Linked DNA regions of Caldisphaera lagunensis DSM 15908. Each later gene encodes a partner of the first gene's protein in a complex. Links are inferred from orthologs where the notes say so. Each region holds a gene or a part of one and is shown in the gene's direction. Other genes may lie near its edges.

The links.
Region 2: the proteins of psmA (region 1) and CALAG_RS06255 are in contact, whole or in part, in a cryo-EM structure (PDB 6HE5), measured with the Archaeoglobus fulgidus proteins. The link is inferred for Caldisphaera lagunensis DSM 15908 from one-to-one orthologs. Residues at the interface, in WP_010877997.1 of Archaeoglobus fulgidus: Ala30, Arg33, Gly34, Ala35, Asp51, Arg53, Val54, Lys66, Ser79, Gly80, Leu81, Val82, Met166; in WP_010879468.1 of Archaeoglobus fulgidus: Asp391, Leu392, Lys393, Gly394, Met396, Phe397, Val398.

Annotation. Positions count from the first base shown.
Region 1 is NC_019791.1:433,459-443,606, reverse strand. Bases 3,546-6,395 are described here. They hold psmA (archaeal proteasome endopeptidase complex subunit alpha), read left to right. Parts: upstream 3,546-4,513; coding sequence 4,514-5,278; downstream 5,279-6,395. Other genes in these bases: rrp4 (exosome complex RNA-binding protein Rrp4), read left to right, coding at 6,043-6,395; CALAG_RS02125 (ribosome assembly factor SBDS), read left to right, coding at 5,341-6,039; CALAG_RS02135 (50S ribosomal protein L24e), read left to right, coding at 4,163-4,351; CALAG_RS02140 (cytochrome ubiquinol oxidase subunit I), read left to right, coding at 3,546-4,053. Outside these bases: CALAG_RS02150 (hypothetical protein), read left to right, coding at 594-1,085; CALAG_RS02145 (cytochrome ubiquinol oxidase subunit I), read left to right, coding at 1,199-2,860; more of CALAG_RS02140, read left to right, coding at 2,863-3,545; more of rrp4, read left to right, coding at 6,396-6,735; exosome complex exonuclease Rrp41, read left to right, coding at 6,732-7,463; exosome complex protein Rrp42, read left to right, coding at 7,460-8,314; CALAG_RS02105 (50S ribosomal protein L37ae), read left to right, coding at 8,314-8,580; CALAG_RS02100 (Brix domain-containing protein), read left to right, coding at 8,595-9,203; CALAG_RS02095 (KEOPS complex subunit Pcc1), read left to right, coding at 9,187-9,414; CALAG_RS02090 (prenyltransferase), read right to left, coding at 9,428-10,148. UniProt on the Methanocaldococcus jannaschii protein: Component of the proteasome core, a large protease complex with broad specificity involved in protein degradation. The M.jannaschii proteasome is able to cleave oligopeptides after Glu, Asp, Tyr, Phe, Trp, slightly after Arg, but not after Ala.
Region 2 is NC_019791.1:1,273,524-1,283,644, reverse strand. What follows is about bases 4,845-7,667. They hold CALAG_RS06255 (proteasome-activating nucleotidase), read left to right. Parts: upstream 4,845-5,584; coding sequence 5,585-6,751; downstream 6,752-7,667. Other genes in these bases: CALAG_RS06250 (hypothetical protein), read right to left, coding at 6,953-7,667; CALAG_RS06260 (DNA cytosine methyltransferase), read left to right, coding at 4,845-5,383. Outside these bases: cysS (cysteine--tRNA ligase), read left to right, coding at 1-415; CALAG_RS06290 (30S ribosomal protein S17e), read left to right, coding at 602-838; CALAG_RS06285 (phosphoribosyltransferase family protein), read left to right, coding at 854-1,615; CALAG_RS06280 (multiprotein bridging factor aMBF1), read left to right, coding at 1,698-2,189; GTPase HflX, read left to right, coding at 2,190-3,272; CALAG_RS06270 (hypothetical protein), read left to right, coding at 3,297-3,857; CALAG_RS06265 (transcription initiation factor IIE subunit alpha), read left to right, coding at 3,844-4,440; more of CALAG_RS06260, read left to right, coding at 4,415-4,844; more of CALAG_RS06250, read right to left, coding at 7,668-7,678; CALAG_RS06245 (helix-turn-helix domain-containing protein), read right to left, coding at 7,752-8,396; CALAG_RS06240 (hypothetical protein), read right to left, coding at 8,320-8,622; CALAG_RS06235 (hypothetical protein), read left to right, coding at 8,789-9,157; CALAG_RS08110 (transposase), read left to right, coding at 9,380-9,589. UniProt on the Methanocaldococcus jannaschii protein: ATPase which is responsible for recognizing, binding, unfolding and translocation of substrate proteins into the archaeal 20S proteasome core particle.

The DNA of each region.
Region 1 (10,148 bases):
TATAAACCTCGGAAGTCCGGGTTCTTCACATCATCTTACTTTATGTTGCTTTTCTGAAACCTACTTTTTGTATTACATCACAATCATTATAGATTTTTGAAATTAAAATCTTTTCGCATTTTGTTTTAATGAATAATAAATCATAAATGTTTTATTTTTAATTTTTATGAATTAATTTAATTATTTAATGATAAAAAGATTTTTAATATTTTGCTTAAATCATAAGTATCAACATTTAGATTTTCAAATTAATTAAATCAGATTTCTTAATCAATTTAGCTAATAATAAAATCATTTAGCATAATGGAGATAACATCAATAAAATCATAAATACAAAATATATGCATGATTGTTATCGATTAAATCAATTAAAAAGTCTTACTAAAAGAATATATCAAATCTGACTTGGTTCAATCCTACAAAAGAGTAGACTTTTGCTTGAAGCAAATAAATTAATTATTTTAAATTTATTTTAAATAATATAAGTAAATATCTAATGATAGTTAAAGTAGGATTTAATAAGGGTTAAGGCCCGAAAACAACCTATTATCCTTATACAAGTCGCCTTTAATATAAACGTTTGGTGCATAGAGTTGTCAAGTGTTGATGAAATAAAAAATATAGATAATTTAATACTTCCGTTGGGTCAATTATCAGATAGTGAAGCTGAGAATCTAATAAGTGAAATAGTTAATCTGCTCAGCATAGCAGGAAATCAAAATGCTGATATTAAAGTTCAGTTCTCAACATATGCTGGGATGATATATGATGAACTTATAACAAAGATAAACTTAAGATTATATGCCCAAAAAGCGCTTAAAGTAATAGGTTATCCACTCGCAGATTCAGTAGAACTAATAGATTGTCTTGGGGAAAGTGCGATTAAAGAGTTATTGTTAAGCGCTGCAAAGATATTAAGTAACGAAAATGCAGAATTTGATCAAGAAGTATTAGATATATATTCAGATTGTTTAGGTTGGGATAAAAAACCATCAGAACTGGACAAAGAAACTATATCAATTGCAATATTTGTCTCATTCACTGGGGCATTAAATAAATGGCTTAATTCTTTAGGTACAGCTTAAAACAATTTTCAAATAGATTTTAGTTTTACCTAAATTTTAATTTAAATTAAATATTTGAATAATTTAAAAAGTTTATATATAAGATTATAACTATAAAAACTCTAGGATAAACCTTGGTTAACGCCATAGCATCCTGGGTTGAATTTGGATATTGGGGAGAAAGAGTTCTTTCCATGGTAGGTATAGGAATTCATTGGGGTATATTACAATATGTTTTAGGGTTGCCTTTTGCCGCTTTTATATTACAATTGATTTATCTAAAAAATAAAGATAAAGATTATTTAAGAATAGCAAAAACCTTGGTCAAGGGTATGGCAATAGTTTTTGCTGTAGGAGCTGCAACTGGTACATTAGTTGAATTTGGACTGATTGTTGTTTGGCCAAATGTTTTGACAGCAGTTGGAAAATGGCTATATTTCCCTATGTACGCAGAAGTTTTTGCCTTCATAATGGAAGCAATGATAACTTATTTACTGTATTATGGATGGGATAAGTTCTCAGATGTTACTAGAACAATACTGACATTTTTTGCATTTATTGGCCCTTGGTATTCTGGTGCAATGATTCTTTCAGCAAACGCTTATATGAATGTGCCTACAGGCCTATTGCCTGATTATAATGCTACAACTGGCCAATGGCTTTATTCATTAGGATATCCAAAAATTTTATTAGATGTTCCTTCTGCGTATGTTTCTTTATTAAATGTTTCTAAATTAGAATCATTAGGCATGACTATACAAGGCACAACCAGTAATGGAGTATTGGTATATATGCCTGTCTCGATTGTAAATAGGCTTGTATACGAATCTTTTAATAGTTATATTGTTAATCAAAGCATATTAAAGGCTGTTTTAAATAATAATGTATTAACAAACCAGGCTGTTTTGCAGACTCCTGTTTTAAACATAGTAAATAATATAATGGATTCAACAGTAAATTATTATGGTATATATACCTATTTATTTGATACTCCAGACTTTATCCCAGCTTTGCTGCATAGCATAGGAGCAGGATTAGTGGTTACAGGTTTTACAATGATTGCAGGTTTTGGAACAAGATATTTGAAAGTTAAGGATGAAAAATACAAGAAATACCTAGAAAAAGCATTGAAGTTTTCAATAGTATTTTCATTGATTGTAATAATATATGAAGGCTTAATAGCTGGAGATATGATGGGAAAAACTGTTGCAAAATATAACCCAGAAAAATTTGCAGCTATAGAAGGAACAATGCCAGGCTTTACATCTATAGCAAGCCTATTCCATTTAGATAAAATAGAAGCATTTTTAGCCTATGGTTCCTTCTCAGCTAAATTGCCTAATTATTCACAAATACCTCAATTGTGGGGTCAATTAGGAAGCTTTGGTGTTGGCATAACAAGCTATCTACCCCCGCTAATTGTTGATTATACTTATTATGCTATGGTATTTGTTGGAGTATTGCTTGGTATATATGCACTAATATTAACAGGTTATTTGATATTCAGAGGTGTTAGTAAAATACACAAATTCTGGCTTTATTTAGCAATACCGGGTGCTATTTTGGCTCAATTTGCAAGCCTAATGGGATGGGGTACAAGGGAAATAGGAAGATTACCATGGATAGTATATGGAGTAATGACATTAAATGTTGGGAGTACATTAAATCAACCTACTATTTGGGAAGATGTTGTTGTTAGTTTATTCTATATAGCAATTGTTATAGGATTAGTCTATGCGGTTTATAGATTTCTATGGGTTCCAAGTAAAAAAGAGATTTTAGAAGAGGTGAAGTAGAAATGGTTATGGTATCGGTTTTTTGGCTAGCTTTTAACTTTGGAATCCACATAGTATTAGTCAACATAATAATAGGACTGGCCATATTAGTTCCACTATTTAAATATCTTGGGATAAAAAGGAATGATACAGATTTGATAACTTTATCTAGAAAAATGATGAAATGGTACGCAGTAACATATGGTATAGCTGGCGTATTTGGAACAGCCTTTACGGTATTTTTGTTTTCATTTTATCCATTTTTTACAGATGTAATAGGTAATTTATTATTAGTCCCATTCGGCATATCAATAGTCTTCATAGCTCTTAACTTCTTTAGCCTAATAGCTTATTGGTATGGATGGGATCATTGGAGCTCAACTACTCATAATATAATTGGAATTCTCATGGGAGCTTCAGCTGTTATGATACCATTTGGTTTTAGACAAGTTTTTGCGTTTTTAAATGAACCCGTTGGATTAACTTTTTCTGCCTCAAATCAACCATACTTAAATGTTGTTAAGGCATATACAAATCCAACATTTTGGCCAATATATCTAAAAAGTTTAGATGGTGCAATAACCGCTGGAATGCTAGCTACTATGGGAGGATTCGGACTTTTATATTTAATTAATAATGAAAATAAAAAATATTTCGAAAAATCAGTAAATATGCTGTTATTACCTTCCCTTATAGGTTTATTGCTAATGATTCCCTTAGGTTTTTGGTATTTAATGTCACTTAGTAATATTCCATATAAATTTAACAATATTATGGGAGGTTTTGGTTGGGTTATTGGAAATTTAGGAATATCGTATAATTATAGTTGGCTCTTTGCTCTTAGCATGATACTAACTGCTATTCAGGTATTAGCTGTAATATATATATTTTATAAGGGCATTAAAGGGTCTTTGATATCAAGATCAACAGCATATTCTTCAGTTATAGCTGCAGCATCTGCTATTGGTACAATAGAAAGCATGGAAATGCTAAATGCCTTTAGTCAGTTCCCAAGATTTATAGCCTCCTTAGGAAATCAACAAATAGCTGCATTGCCATATCCTTGGAATGAAACTCTTTCAACAGCATTAAATTTAACTGACTATAATCCATTAGCAGCCGCCCCGTTTGCAACTTTCTTCACATCAATTATGATGGCCATAATGATAGTCATATTAGCAGTGTTTATATATGTTATATTCTTTAAAAAATAATTTTAATTTTTTTAATTAAATTTTTCTCATTTAATGTCAATGAAGTAATGTAATTTTAGTCATATGTATTTAAAAAGAGGTTATTATAGTTTTATATTTGGTGGTTGGAATGCCAAAAGAAATGATATGCAGCTTTTGCGGTGGCATAGTAGAGCCAGGTACAGGCAAAATGTATATTGGGCCAAGAGGAGAAATAATGTGGTTTTGTAGTAGTAAATGTTACAAAAATTCAATAAAGCTGGGTAGAAAATCTAGGAAACTAAAATGGGTAACAAAGCTTTCTAAGAAATTGATTTAATAAATATGTTTTGGGAAAGGTTTTCTAAAATATAATAATTTGCTGTGTAGTGACTAGGTAAATGCAAATTAAATAGATTAAAAATCTAGGTTGCTAGAAATGTAATATAAGCATATTTAAATTCTCAGATAAACTTTAAGTTTTGGTGAGAGATACTTGGCAATGGCTGCACCTCCATCTGCATATGATAGGGCAATAACTATATTTTCACCAGATGGTGAATTGTATCAGGTAAGATACGCATTTGAGGCTGTCAAGAAAGGTTGGACAAGTTTAGGAATAATAACAGATCAAGGAGTAATTTTAGCTGCCGAAAAAAGAAGAATGTTACCTCTTTTAGATCTAGAAGGAATTGAGAAAATATATAAAGTAGATGATCATATTGGAGTAACATTTGCTGGCATGGGAAGTGATGGCAGAGTTTTAATTGATTATGCAAGACAAGTTTCTATAAGGCATAGATTAACTTATGGGGAAGCACCAACAGTTGAATATATAACAAAATCTGTTGCAGATATAAAACAGGCTTATACTCAACATGGCGGTTTTAGACCATTTGGAGTTGCATTAATATTTGGCGGTGTTAATAATGATAACATACCAAGGCTCTATAGAACAGAACCTGGGGGACAATACTTTAGCTATTACGCTGTTGCAATAGGGTTAGGAGGAGACGTTGCAAATAATTACATGGAAAAACAATATAATAAGAACATGAGCTTAAGCGATGCAATAGAACTAGCAGTTAAAGCATTATTCAAGAGCAGGGTATCTACTAGTGATGAAAACAAAAATGATTTAATAAACAATTTCGGTCAATATGTTGAAATAGCATATATTGATGTGAAACAAAAAATGTTTTCTAGGGTTAGTGAAAAGGAAATAAACGATATAGTCGCTGATAATAAAGGAGAATTGTTAAGCTAAACTTAAAGAGATAAAATTTTCTATACCAATTCTTAAATATAATTAAGTGTGCGGTGGTTAGTTTGACAAAAAAACAAGAATTTATTATAGCATGGATTGAACTAAAAGGACAAAAATTTGAGATACCAGTAAAGCCTGATCTTGCTTTTAAATTTAGAGAAGGTGAAAAAGTTAGCATATCAGAAGTTTTGTGGGCTGATACCATATTTAAAGATGTAAAAAAAGGACTAAAGGCAAGTCCAGATTCTTTGAGGAAGGCATTTGGCACAGAAGATATAGAAAAGATTGCTGAGAAGATATTAAAAGAGGGGCAAATACAACTTACAGAAGAAGAAAGGAAAAAGATGATAGAGGCCAAGCGAAAGCAAATTATAAATTATATAGTTAAGAATACAATCGACCCTAAATCTGGAAAACCAATTCCTGAACAAAGAATTGAAAATGCATTAGACCAGGTAAGGTTCAACATAGATCCATTTAAAGGTGCAGAAGCTCAAGCATTAGAAGCCGTAAAAAAATTATCAATATTAATGCCAATTAAAGTAGCAAAGGCTTTACTTGAAATAACTATTCCATCAGAATATGCCTCTAGGGCATATAAAGAAATTCAAAGGATTGGTGAAGTTAAGAAAGCCAATTGGGGATCTGATGGTAGCTTAAAAGTAGAGCTTGAAATACCTGCGGGAGCACAGATAGAGGTGATAGATAAGGTTCAGTCCCTTGCAAAAGGGCAAGCAAACATATCAGTAAAGGTGGTGTAAAATATGAGTGCGATAAGAAAAGTATTGGTTCCAGGAGAAAAAATTGAAGGAACAATTAATATCTCAGACTATTATATTTATGATTATAAAAATGAGAAGAGAGTTGCAATCATAGGAGTTGTCGATTATAAACAAGAAGGGATATCTTATTCTCCATTGAATGGTATCTATATACCAAAAGAAGGGGATATAGTAATAGGTTTAGTAACATCACATGGTGTTGCTAATTGGTTTGTTGACATAAATTCACCATATCAAGCAATACTTAGCGTGCAAGACTTCTTTGGTACAAAGCAGAGTAGTCAGTTTCCAGAAGATCCATTTAAGTACCTTCAAGTTGGTGAATACATAAAGGCTAAGATAGCAGCATTTGATAGGATTAGAAACCCTCTATTAACAGTTCAAGATAAAGGACTAGGTAAGATTGCTGAAGGGATTGTTGTTTCAGTACATCCAACAAGAGTGCCTAGAATAATTGGTAAAAAAGGATCAATGATAGAGATGTTAAAAAATGAAACGGGATGTGAATTTTTTGTTGCAGTCAATGGTATGATAAATATTAAATGCCAAAATGAACAGTTGGAAAGTATAGCATCAAATGCAATTAAAATAATAGAAACACAAGCACATATATCTGGGTTAACAGAGAGAGTTAAGAAGTTCATAGAAGAGGAGAGAAAAATTAGGGGAGTGTGATAATATTGGCTAGACCTCAAAGATTTATTGATGATGATGGAAAAAGATTAGATGGAAGAAAACCTGATGAAGTAAGACCAATAAAGATGCAAGTAGGAGTTTTAACTAATGCGGATGGCTCAGCACTAGTAGAATATGGTTTAACAAGGGTGCTAGCAGCAGTATACGGCCCAAAAGAATCTCAAAAATCAATGCTATTGCCAGATAGAGCAACTTTAAGAGTTAGGTACCATATGGCTCCATTTTCTACAGAAGAAAGGAAGAATCCTGCGCCAACAAGAAGAGAATTAGAACTTTCTAAAGTTTTAAGAGAATCATTAGAGCCTGTTGTTATAACTGAATATTTTCCTAGAACTTCAATAGATGTATTTATAGAAGTTTTACAATCTGATGGAGGAACTAGAACCGTTGGGGCAACTGCTGCCTCTCTTGCATTAGCAGATGCAGGTATACCAATGAGAGCATTGGTAGCAGGTGTAGCAATTGGAAAAGTTGATAATGTATTGATAGTTGATTTAAATGAGGTGGAAGATATGTATGGTGATGCGGATATGCCCGTTGTAGCTGCTCCAGATATTGGTCAAATAACCTTATACCAATTAAATGGAGTTCTAACTAAAGAAGAATTCCATAACGCAATTGATATGGCTATGAAGGTTATCACAAAAATAGTTGATATGGAAAAGGAAACTCTAAGGAGTTCATACATGGAGGTTGGTGAAGAATGAGCACTACACCATATAGGACTCAGATAATTCCCAAAATAAAAAGAGATGTTTATTTGAACTTATATAGGAAAGGTCAAAGAGCTGATGAAAGGGATTTCTATTCACCAAGAAAAATTAGCATACAAACAAATGTGCTGGAAAAAGCAAATGGATCTGCTCTTGTTAAGCTAGGCAATACCCAAGTTTTGGCAGGAATAAAAATAGAACCAGGAGAACCATTTGCTGATATGCCAGATGAAGGTGTATTGCAAGTTCATGCAGAACTTGTACCATTAGCTTCTCCACAATTTGAGCCAGGTCCTCCTGATGAAAATGCAATAGAATTGGCAAGAGTTATTGATAGAAGTCTTAGAGATCCTAAAGCAGTTGATTTAAAATCACTTGTAATAAGACCAGGGGATAAGGTTTGGATGCTATGGCTTGACCTATATATATTAGACTATGATGGTAATTTATTTGATGCGAGCATGCTTGCATCAATGGCTGCGTTATCTACAGCAAGAATGCCTGAGTTTGAGGAAATGGAAACCGGAGAAATTAAGCTAACCAATAAAATCTCAGATATACCAATTAAGTTAAATAAAAGGATAGTAACTGTTACAACAGCAAAAATTGAAAATTATATAATAGTTGATCCTAATCTTGATGAAGAAATAATATCAGATACAAGGTCTGTTATTTCATTCGACGAAAATGGAAATATAGTCGGAGTTCAAAAAACCGGTATGGGCTCAGTTTCTCAAGAAGAATTAGATAATATAGTAAACATATCAAGTCAGGCGGCGCAAGTATATTTTAAATTGCTAAATAATGCATTAGTAAGTGAAAAGAAGGAGGAAGGTGGTAAATAATGGTATATAGCCATACAAAAATAGTCGGTCCAGCAGGTAGATATGGTCCTAGATATGGATCTACTCTAAGGAAAAGAACAAAGGCAGTAATGGAAAAAATGTATCAAGATCATCAATGCCCATTTTGCGGAAGCATAGGCACAGTTAAGAGGGAAAGTGTTGGAATTTGGATATGTAAGAAATGCGGTCATAAGTGGGCAGGCGCTTCATATACTCCAAGATCAGAGTTATCAATATATCTGCCTAGATATTTTAAATCAGATTAATTTTGTGATGTATTTTGCCTAGTGTTCCTTTAAGATTTGAAAAGATATATAATAAAAATAAGTCTTCGATTTTATTAACGAGCAGTAGAGATCCAAGTACAAGAACTAGGACATTTATAAATGAGCTATCCAGCGTTTTACCTAAAAGCATTAAGATTGGGAGAGGTAAACTATCATTAGAAGAACTAAATCAGATCATTTTAAGGTATAATATTCCAAAATTGATTGTAATTAATGAATATAAAGGTAATCCGGGTAAAATTCAGTTATTTAAACCAAATGAAAATAGTAAAAGACCTGATTTGATTTTATATGCAATAATTTATGGGGTTTCTTTGAGAAAAGAACTAGGATTTAATAAAAAAATAAGCGTAAGAGATGCTGCAATAAAGTTAATTGATGAAAAACAAGATAATGTAAAATATGATTATATAAATAAACTATCAACCATGCTAGATCTAAATGTAAATGATAGATTAATTGATGAAAATAATATTGCTTATTTTTTAGTAAAATTTGATTTTCCTTATATTGATATCAAAGTTTTTAATAGAAATGTGAATATAGGCCCTAATTTTAAATTAAAGTTTGGTGATGATATAAATGATGGAAGTAAATTTTAAAATATGTTCAAACGATAAAATTGATCCTTTATATAAATCATTATTAGCTGAAGTCAATCAATCATCACCAAAAAAAGGTAAGGTAAGAGTTGAATTAAATGATAACTGTATAAATTTATTTATTAGCAGCAACACATTATCAGGATTAAGAGCAATATCAAATTCATATCTTAATCTAATTTATGCAATAATTAATTCATTATCTGTTTAAATATAAATTCATATTATAAAAATTTAGTTAGTCCTATGCTAAATGTATACATAACTCCAAAAAGTAAAGCTTGCATTGCTGTGTTTACATCTAATTTTGTTAGGTTATCATTAATTGCATTTCTTATAATGACGTAATTATATAATATTGTTATATTTGATAATAGTGTAGTAATTGGCAATACTTTAAAAACAAATATGCCCATCATAACAAATAAATATGGCATAAACAACTCAAAGAAAAATAACATCTTAGCTTTATATTTTCCTAAAATTATTGCAATAGTTTTTGCGCCAGAATTTTTATCGTAATTTATATCTCTTATGTTATTTATGTTCATAACAGTAAAGAGATATACTGAGGTAGGCAATCCAACAATAAGAGGTACGAAGCTTATTTTATCGGTTGCTAGATAATAAGCACCTAATGGAACAACAATACCCCAAGCTAAATATGCTGTTATCTCTCCTAGGGCATTATACTTTAAATAAAATGGGAAGCCTGAGTATCCATAAGCTAGCAAAAAACCTAGTAAGCCTAGAATTATAGATAACGGTCTTCCATTAAATGTTAAGAATAAACCAATAAATATTGCGATTGCTGATGATATAAATCCAAAAATCAAAGTTATATTTGGACTTAATATTTTATCAATAATTAAGTGATAAGGTCTTACATTACCTTCTTTGTCTATGTTTTTCTTAAAATCAAAGTAATCGTTAAATATATTTGAT
Region 2 (10,121 bases), 840 kb from region 1 along the record:
TAATGATGATCTGGAAGCTTTTAATAATTTAAAAGAACTAATATCAAAATGGCATGATGCCATGGATAATGATTTCAATATGAGTGAAGCAATAAGATATGTTTGGGATTTAACAGATTTATATTATAAGAAAATTCAGAATTCAGAATCATATGCATTAATTTCTTATACATACAAGGTTTTACAAGATATGAATAAAGTTTATGGTGTATTAGATGATGTCTTAACTTTAGATCTTCACATTGAGAAAAATCTAACACCTGAACTTATAGATTTAATATTAGAGGTTAGAAAACAGTTAAGAGAAAACAAGCTATATGATTTAGCCGATCAAATTAGATCCAAGCTTTCATCTATAGGAGTTAAAATTATTGATAAGGGTAATAAATCAGATTATTTAATTACAAATGAATGAAAGCTTTGATAGAGGCGAGATGTGAGACAAGATTTTATTAATAATTGATATCATATATGAAATTGCTAACTAATAATTATTTAATCCCCTAAAGATCTACTCTTTCGTTTGTTGTAAAAAAGATCTTTAAGATGGATATCTAAATTTAAATTCTCTAGCCTTAACAAGTTAATTTAGGTGAAATGCTTGGGCAAGGTAAGGACTTTAATGATAAAGCGTTTAGCAAGAGAACTATTAAAAGATCATCCAGATCTGTTTACAGAAGACTTTAATATGAATAAGCAGGTAGTTGGAAAGATTACAAATTATAAATCTAAGAGGCTTAGAAACCAAGTTGCTGGTTATGTAACAAGTTTAGTTAAGTTAAGCAAGAAAAAACAGAAAATTATGGAAGAAAATATTGGTAGTGCCCAGCAACAGTGAGCTGGGAGATATGCTTTGAATATTAAAATTAAACTTCTTGCAGCATTAAAGTATAGGGCCAATGGTAATGAAGTTATTGATATTGATGCAAATTCTTGGAAAGATGCCTTAAAAAAACTTGTTAATATATACCCAGAATTATCAATAGCAATTGAATCAGATGGAACTCCTAAAGCTGGATTTATGGTTTTTGTTGATGGAGTTGACTATAGAATAAAGGATGAAAATGAGGAGGCAAAAGAAATTTATTTATTACCAGTAAACCATGGTGGAATTGAAGCATTGTTATTATTATGGGAAGATATTGAAAAAGAAGTAGACACAATAGCAGATAAAATAATAAAATCAGATTACAAACCTGATGTAATAATATCTATATTAAGAGGGGGAGTAATTCCGGGAAGATTATTAGCAGATAGACTAGATATTAGCGATATTGGATCTATGGAAATAAAGCTATACATAGCAGCAGGCCAAAAGGGGGAGAGACCTTATATGAGACAACCTGTTACTTTACCAATAAAAGATAAAAGGGTATTGCTTGTAGATGATGTTAGTGATTCAGGGTTAACTCTAAATTTTGCAATACAAGCAATTTCATTATACATGCCATTGGAAATTAAAACTGCTACCCTTTATGTCAAACCATGGACTAGATTAGTTCCTGATTTTTATTCTAAAGAGGTAGATAAATGGGTTGTATTCCCATGGGAGAAAAAAGAGTTTGAAAAAGAAGCTAAATCTATGCACGACTTAATTATAAAAAGTTCTAAATAATATATTATAAACAAAAATATCTGAGAAAAATTATATAACTAATAAGCCTTTTTCTTACATTATATTTATGTGGCGAAACAGCGTGGGGGAAGAATTATATTGCGAAATGTGCGGCACGCTAATAAGAGGAAAACCATTTAAAGCGTTGGTTGATGGAGCAGAGATGATTTTATGTGCTACCTGTTATAACAAATTAATGAAAAGCGGAAGGGCTCTTCCAGCTCCAGAGAGAAAAATAGAACCCAAAAAGGTTGAGAAAGTTAAGAAAACAAGTAAACCTATAGATCAACTTGAAATAATTGAAGGCTTTGGAGAAGAAATAAGAAAGGGAAGAGAGGCTAAAGGATGGACGCAAGCAGTTCTTGCACAAAAGCTAAGAATTAGCGAAGCGATGCTCAAAAAGATTGAAAGCGAAAAGATAAAACCTTCCTTAGACTTGGCAAAAAGGATAGAACAAATATTAAAAATCAAGATACTTCAACCTGTTGAGTTTGATGAAGGGGAGGAAAAAGGATCATCAATTGATAACGTAACATTTGGAGATGTTGTATTTGTAAGAAGGGATGAAGATTAATTGGAATTAAATAAAACTAAAAATGCTTTTTTAATTTTATCAAGCAAATTTTATAATCATTTTGAAGAAGCTCTTATTCTTGCTAATACAGCAGGCTATGAAATAGTTGGCACAAAAAGGTTTAGAGGGGGTAAAAGGATAACAGATGGATTAATAGAAATCGTTAAAAACAATAAAAAAGAATTGGATTTTGATACAGTAATTTATTATGGGGATATAGAACCTTCTTCAGTTTTTAAGCTTGAAAAAGAAACAAAAATAAGAGTATTAGATAGAGTTCAATTAATTTTAGAAATTTTTGCCTTGCATGCTGGTAGTAAAGAGGCACTATTGCAAATAGAAATGGCACGAATTAGGCATGATTTACCTATAATTAGGGAATATATAAGGAGAACCAAATTAGGAGAACTCCCAGGCTTTTTAGGCCCAGGTAGATATGGAATTGATACATATAAAAAACAGCTTACATCGAGACTTTCTAAAATTAAGAGAGATCTTGAAGACTTGAGAATAACTGAGCAAGAAAGGTTAAAGAGAAGAAAAGAGCTTGGCATGATAAACATTCCAATAGTTGGCTATGCATCAGCAGGAAAAACTTCTCTATTTAATATAATAACAGGAGAGTCAAAACCTGTTGGGCCTGAATATTTTACAACACTATTTCCAAAGCATAAAACCATCAATTATAATGGTTTGAAGTTGGCCTTTGTAGATACTGTTGGATTTATAAGAGATGTCCCACCAGAGGTTATTGAGGCATTTTATTCAACGTTGGAAGAAGTAACTATATCAGATATAATTGTTTTTGTTATAGATATAACAGAAAATGAAAATGATATAAAAGAAAAAATACTTGCTGGAACTGATATTTTAAAGAAATTAAATGCATTAAATAAACCAATAATTTTTGCATTAAATAAAATAGATGAAATCGATAAAATAAAAATCTATGATAAAATAGAATTTGTTAAGAAAACTTTTCCAAACGATAAAATGGTATTAATTTCTGCTAAGAAAAACATCGGTATTGATGCATTATTAAATGAAATAATTAATATAACCAAAAATCTTAATATATATTAACATTTTAATAAATTAGGAAACAAAATGAAAGGTTTAGAAGATTTATCAAAAATCTATGAAAAAGTTTATGTTCTAAGGCTTGGCCATAGACCTGAAAGAGATAAAAGAATAACAACTCATGTAGCATTAGTTTCTAGGGCATTTGGGGCTAACGGGTTTGTTTTAGAAGGTATATGTGATGATAAAGTAAGAGATTCATTATTAAAAGCTTCAAAAAGCTGGGGTGGAAAAATAGATTATATATGTAATGTTGATGGAAAGGAATATGTAAAAAAGTGGAGAGAAGAAGGAGGAGAGGTTATTAATTTAACAATGTATGGAATAAATGTTGAAGATGTTATTGACAAGATAATTATTTCTCCAAAGAAAAAACTAATAATAGTTGGTGCGGAAAAAGTTGAAAGATTTTATTATGACAATTCTGATTATAATGTAGCAATAGGTTGGCAACCTCATAGTGAAGTGGCTGCTTTAGCAATATTTTTAGATAGATTATTTAAAGGCAGAGAGTTATTTTATAATTATAGGGACGCACCCTATAAAATAATTCCATCTGAAAGAGGGAAAAAGGTTGAAAGAAAATAATAATAAGGAAGATAGCAATAGTGAAAGTCAAGTGAATTATATAAATCAATTAAGGGAGTTTGTTAGGTTGCTTGCCTTAAAAGCAGAAACCGATGATAAAATGTCTTCTGAAATTCTTGATATTTTACTTAAAACAGATCCAGAAAGAGGGATCAGTGATGAAGAAATTGAAGGTATAACAGGATATAGACAAAGTGATGTAAGAAAAGTCTTAAGGTTGCTATATGATGCAAGACTAGCAACATATAGAAGGGGTAAACATCCAGAAACTGGAGCAACGAGATATTATTGGTATATAGATATGAGAAGTGTTGGTTTAGCCATAATAAGAAGGAAAAAGGCTGTTTTGGAAAAACTAAAATCAAGGCTTATATATGAAAATAATAACGAATTCTATAAATGTCCTAAAGACAACACAAGATATACATTTGATGATGCCTTTGAATATGATTTTATTTGTCCAAAATGTGGAAGTATGCTTGAATTAGATACAAATGAGCAATATATTGATATATTAAAAAGGAGGATTTCATTATTAGAGGAGGAAATAAAACAGGATGAAAACAAAGTTTTCGGTTCTTGATATTTTTTCAGGAGGAGGGGGCTTTTCAAGAGGATTTAAGGAGGCCGGATTTAATATATTAGTTTCAATCGAAAATGATCCCCCAGTTGCAAAAACATATAAAGCAAATTTTCCTGAAACGATGCTTATAGCTGATGATGCAAAAGAAATTGATTATAATGTATTTAAATCATTTGGATATCAAAGAAATGATTTTGACGTAATAATTGCCTCCCCTCCTTGTGAACCATTTACTCCAACTAATAAAAAAAGAAAAGAAGTTCCTATAGACAGGCTTTACTGTGATCCTATAGGCCAGCTATATTTACATGCTATTAGACTAATAAATGAGATGAGACCAAGATTTTTTGTAATAGAAAACGTAGCTGGTATATTGCATGATGATATTAAGGCATCAATAACTAAAGAACTTAAAAAAGCAGGCTATAATGAGGTTTATTTTAATGTATTATATGCAGAATATCATGGAGTGCCTAGTATAAGAACTCGTGTTTTTGTTTCTAATCTTTACCTTAATTTAAAAAAGCAGAAAATAATAAGCGTTGAGGAGGCATTAAAAGATCTCCCAAATCCAGGTACATATTATCCTCCAAATCATGAAGAACCACAACCTCTAACAAAAAAGTTGAGAAAAAGGGTTTCAAGCGCTAAATGGGGTAGGGCAATGATAGAATTTGAGGGGGCTGAGAACAAAAGGTTTAGGAATTTCATAAGATTGAATCCATATAGGCCAGCACCTACAATTATGGGATCCTCAAGATTTATTCACCCATTTGAAGATAGGCTCTTAACTGTTAGAGAGCAAGCAAGATTAATGGGATTTCCAGACTATCATGTTTTTCTTGGAGGTAGGGATTCGCAATATAACATGGTTGGGGAAGCAGTACCCCCTCCATTAGCTAAAGAAATAGCAAATTATATTATTAATTATTTAAAAGAATGACATTGTTAACCGGGGGGTTAACAATGAAAGTTTTTATTTTCTTTAACTAATAAAAATAATGACAATGATGAGTGGCGACGTTGCTGAAATTGATGAGAAGGACACTCTGAGTTTCTATATCAAAAAATTTAAGCTCTCTCAACACTTAGCCTACCGGGTTAAAAAGTAACAATTTCAATAAGATTATAGGTGATTATTAATTTGTCATTAAGCGATACAAATAAAAGATCAAACCAAGAAGATGAAGAAGAAGATATTTCCTACTTAAAAGAAAGAATAAGATATTTAACACAAATGAAAATATCATTAGAAAGGGATTTAGAATATTACCGGCAAGAGATGACCAAGCTATTAGAACCTCCTTATATTGAGGCAATGCTTTTAGAAGTCTTAAATGATGGGAGGGCTATTGTAAAAAGTTCAACAGGTCCAAACTTGGTTGTTAAGATAAGTAATAATATTGATAACACAAAATTAAGACCTGGAATATCAGTTGCTTTAAACAATAAAGGGTCAACTATTGTTGAGGTTTTACCAAATATTTATGATCCATTTGTTGAAGCAATGGAAATTGAAGATAATCCTGGATTTACATTTAAAGATGTTGGAGGGCTTCAAAATCAAATAAGGGAAATATATGAAGTTGTTGGCCTACCAATAGTTAAACCTGAATTATTTAAATCTCTTGGAATTGACCCCCCTAAAGGTGTTTTATTATATGGCCCTCCAGGAACAGGAAAGACTTTACTTGCTAGATCTTTAGCTGGTGAAGTTAAGGCAACATTTATTAGGGTTGTTGCAAGCCAATTTGTTAATAAATTTATTGGGGAAGGGGCGAGGATTGTTAGAGAAGTCTTTAAATTAGCTAGGGAAAAGAAACCTACAATAATTTTCATAGACGAATTAGATGCTATAGGATCAAGAAGGATTGAGATGGGCACAAGTGGGGATAGAGAAGTACAAAGAACAATGCTTCAGCTATTAGCAGAAATTGATGGTTTTGATCCATTAGATAGTGTTAAAATAATAGCGGCAACAAACAGAATTGACTTGTTAGACCCAGCCTTATTAAGGCCAGGTAGGTTTGATAGAATTATTGAGGTCCCATTACCTGATAAAGGTGCTAGATTAGAAATACTTAAGATACACACAAAGAATATGAAACTAAAAGATGTTAATCTAGATTATATTGCTCAAATTACTGAAGGACTTTCTGGAGCTGAATTAAAGGCAATTACTACAGAAGCGGGATTTTTTGCTATAAGAGAGAAGGCCGATTATGTTTATCAAGATCATTTCATAAAGGCCGTTGAGAAGGTTAAGAAAAGGTTGGAGGAAAAGAAGCAAATATTAGGAATTCATATCTAATTTTCTTTATTATATCTACTACTACAAATTCTAAAAATTGCTTTTAATCCTTCTTTATTACTCTTTCCTAATTATATTTTATTATTAAGGACAATAATACAAATACCATTATACAAACAGTAATATTAATAATGGCCTCTAGAAATGTGTGAAAACTATTTTTGAAACTATAATATCGCAGAAGAAGTAGTATTAGTAATATTAGCAATTTTTCAACATATCTTTAAGGTTCCTAGTTAAACCAACTCTAATTCCAAGCCTTGGGTCTGTATAAATATACAAAATACCTTTGCTTTGTAAATTTCTTAACCTCTTTAATAACCAACCATAGTCTGCATTTAACTTTTCCATCATTTGATCTAAATAAACATAGGTAACTCCATACTTGGCATAATGGGTTAGCAAAAATGAAGTAATTTCCATTTCTTCTTCATCTATGCTATCTTTTAGCTGTTGTAAAACACAAGCAACCTGAGAAACCCTGTTTTGTCTTTTATTGTCTGCTGAATTAGTTCTATTCGCAATAAACGACAAAGAACCCTTAGTTTTACCTCTCTCCCCCATGTTGTCTTTGTCTTTTATTGTCTGCTTAACTAATTCGCCAGCCACCTTTTGTGCCAAAGCAACAAACTCGTTAAATTTTTCATTAGAAGCATTAGAAATTAGTTCTCTAGCAAAGTCCTCTCCTTTAGGGGTTAAATACCATAATCCCATATCATACTCAACAAAACCTCTCTCTTTCCAATATGATAAATAACTTGAGATGTATTTTGTTTCCTTGTTTAAATATTGGGAAATCTCGCTAGATCTCATAGGCCTTGATGCTAGTAAAATAAGAATTGCATCAACTAGCTTACTTCTTGGCCCTCCAATTTCATTATTTTTAATTCTATTTATTAGTTTGTCTATGTCATTAGGATCACTCATTTTTACCCCCTTTTTTGTATTTTATTGTAAGAATTTTACAGAATCCTTCTTAGTATTACTATCCTTATAATAATTATTTAAATAAACAACATTGGCTCATTATGTTTATGTAAAAAGAATATAAGCTTTGCATACAATATCTTGGGGTAATAATGTTAACCCCCCGGTTAACAATGTAAGAATACTTCTTAGAGCAATTAATGAGCTCATTTTGTAAATAATCCGGCAAACCTGGAAAACCTAAATTTTTGTTATCTATAAAACCTACAACTGCTATTTTGCAACTACTTGATATTATTTGATCCCTTATTTTATATATAGATGTTAAATCCTTTGGAGGATTCATTTCTAATACCAAAATTAAACAATCTTCTAATCCCTCTATATTTAATTTAGATTCAAAAATATTTAATTTAGATTCAAAAAATTTTAAAACCATTTCCCCATTTTTTGTTAATTTATTATGTTTTCCTATTTGTATTATTAAATTATTTTCTTTAAGCCTTTTTAACATTGTTTTTACAGAAGCTTCACCAAGATTGAGATACTTTGAAAGGAAAGGCCTACCAGCATCTTTATTTTTTAAGAACTTTAGAGTTTCAATAACATGATACGCATTGAATCCAGGGACTCCTCCTTTTTTAGGTGTTATTATGTTTATTATTAGATTTATTACTTCGCAATCCTCCTGTTGGCAATACATGCCAAGCTCCTTCATCTACTTCAACCCCTTGATCTATCATAAACACTGCAATATCATTTGGAGTTATCTCACTATTATTTAGTACTGCTCTCCTTAAATTTTCCCACGAACTCTTTATTTTTATTCCAAAGTCTTCATAAAGCCACTCTACTGCTTCATCTATATCTATCTTGTTTTTCATTTGACTTAGTAAAGCTTCCTTTACAGCTTTTTCATAGATTTTTTGTTTTATTCCAGCCATTATATATCCCCTTATTTTTTAAAAAATAAAAGTTAAAAAGCAATATCGTATTAAAAATTAATTGAAATTTTTAAAATGTTCATAATAAAAATTTTGATATTATAAAATAGAAAAACAATATTATTTATAGGTTTTGCCTGAAACTAATAAAAGCCTGGTGATAAATGTGTCTGATGGTAAAAGTGTTGAGGAAGTTGAAGAAGAAAAAGTAATATCGGATAACCTCTCAGTTATATATGAGGACACGGATTTAGTTGTTTATACAGCCCCGAATGAAGAAGAATTAAAGGATATTTTGTTGGATTTGTTAAGGAAAAACGGAAAGATGAGTATTAAGGATTTCCATAGATATTTATCGGGATTAGCAAGTGAAGATAAGATTAGATATGCATTAAATGAACTACTAAAGGATGAAGCAGTAATTATTGACCGCCAAGGCTACTTCTATTCGATGGAATTGTTAAATAATGGGGAGTATTCTCCTGAAGAAGTAGAAGAATTAATGGATAATCAACCTGATGGAGAAGATATTTAAATTCCTTTGATTTTCTTAACATAAAAGGTTTAACTTTATAGGGGTTAAGGGGGCGAAAGTCCCCTCCCGTGAGGGAGGAGATGAATAGTCCCCTTATAGAAAGAATTTTATAGTTTAGCTAAAACAGATATAACTATGTAGTACAGATTGGACAGAGGTGCGCATTCAGTTTACGTACTTTATTATCACTATGTCCAAGCTGTTGACAAGGATCACTTCCGCATGCTGTTCAAGGCCAAGCCAACCCTTAATATACCTAGATATATAAACATGATAAAGACAATAACATCAAGGGGATACAGAGGAAGTTTCCACAAGTTAAGGAGAAGTTATGGAAAGGACGCATCTGATCTCCGTCGTTTTTTGGCAACTAGCGGTCAAGTTACATTGGAGGTACTGAAGAACTATGTAGAGAGCCAAGGAAAAGAGTGATGTGATACAACTATCCTTCAAGTATAGGATTTATCCGTCAAAGGAAGTAGTGGAAAAACTCCTCAAGGTAATGTAAATTGAAGCAAAAGTTTACAACATGCTGTTAGATGCCATCACGAAAGCAAGAAGAGAGGGGAAGAAGATAACTCCAAAAGATACGCAAGCAATGATTAAGGAATTGAAAGTTGAAGGAAAGGATCTAGTGTACTCAAAGGCTCTCCAAATGATAAACAATACTCTGTGGTATAACATTGGAGCACTTCATGAACTCAAGAAGAAAGGAAAGAGGGTGGGGAGGCTAAGGTACAGGAAGATCCTCAAGTTTACAAACTACAACCAATCTGGTTTCAAGGTTGAGGGAGATAAGCTGATTCTTTCAAAGATAGGTTCCATGAAGGTCCTCTTTCACAGACCTTTAGAAGGGAGAGTGAAGGGAGTGCTTATAGTAAAAAATTCCACAGGCTGGTATGCTATATTTCAAACTGAAGTTGAAAAGAAACCATTACCAAGTAACGGTAAAAGAATTGGTATT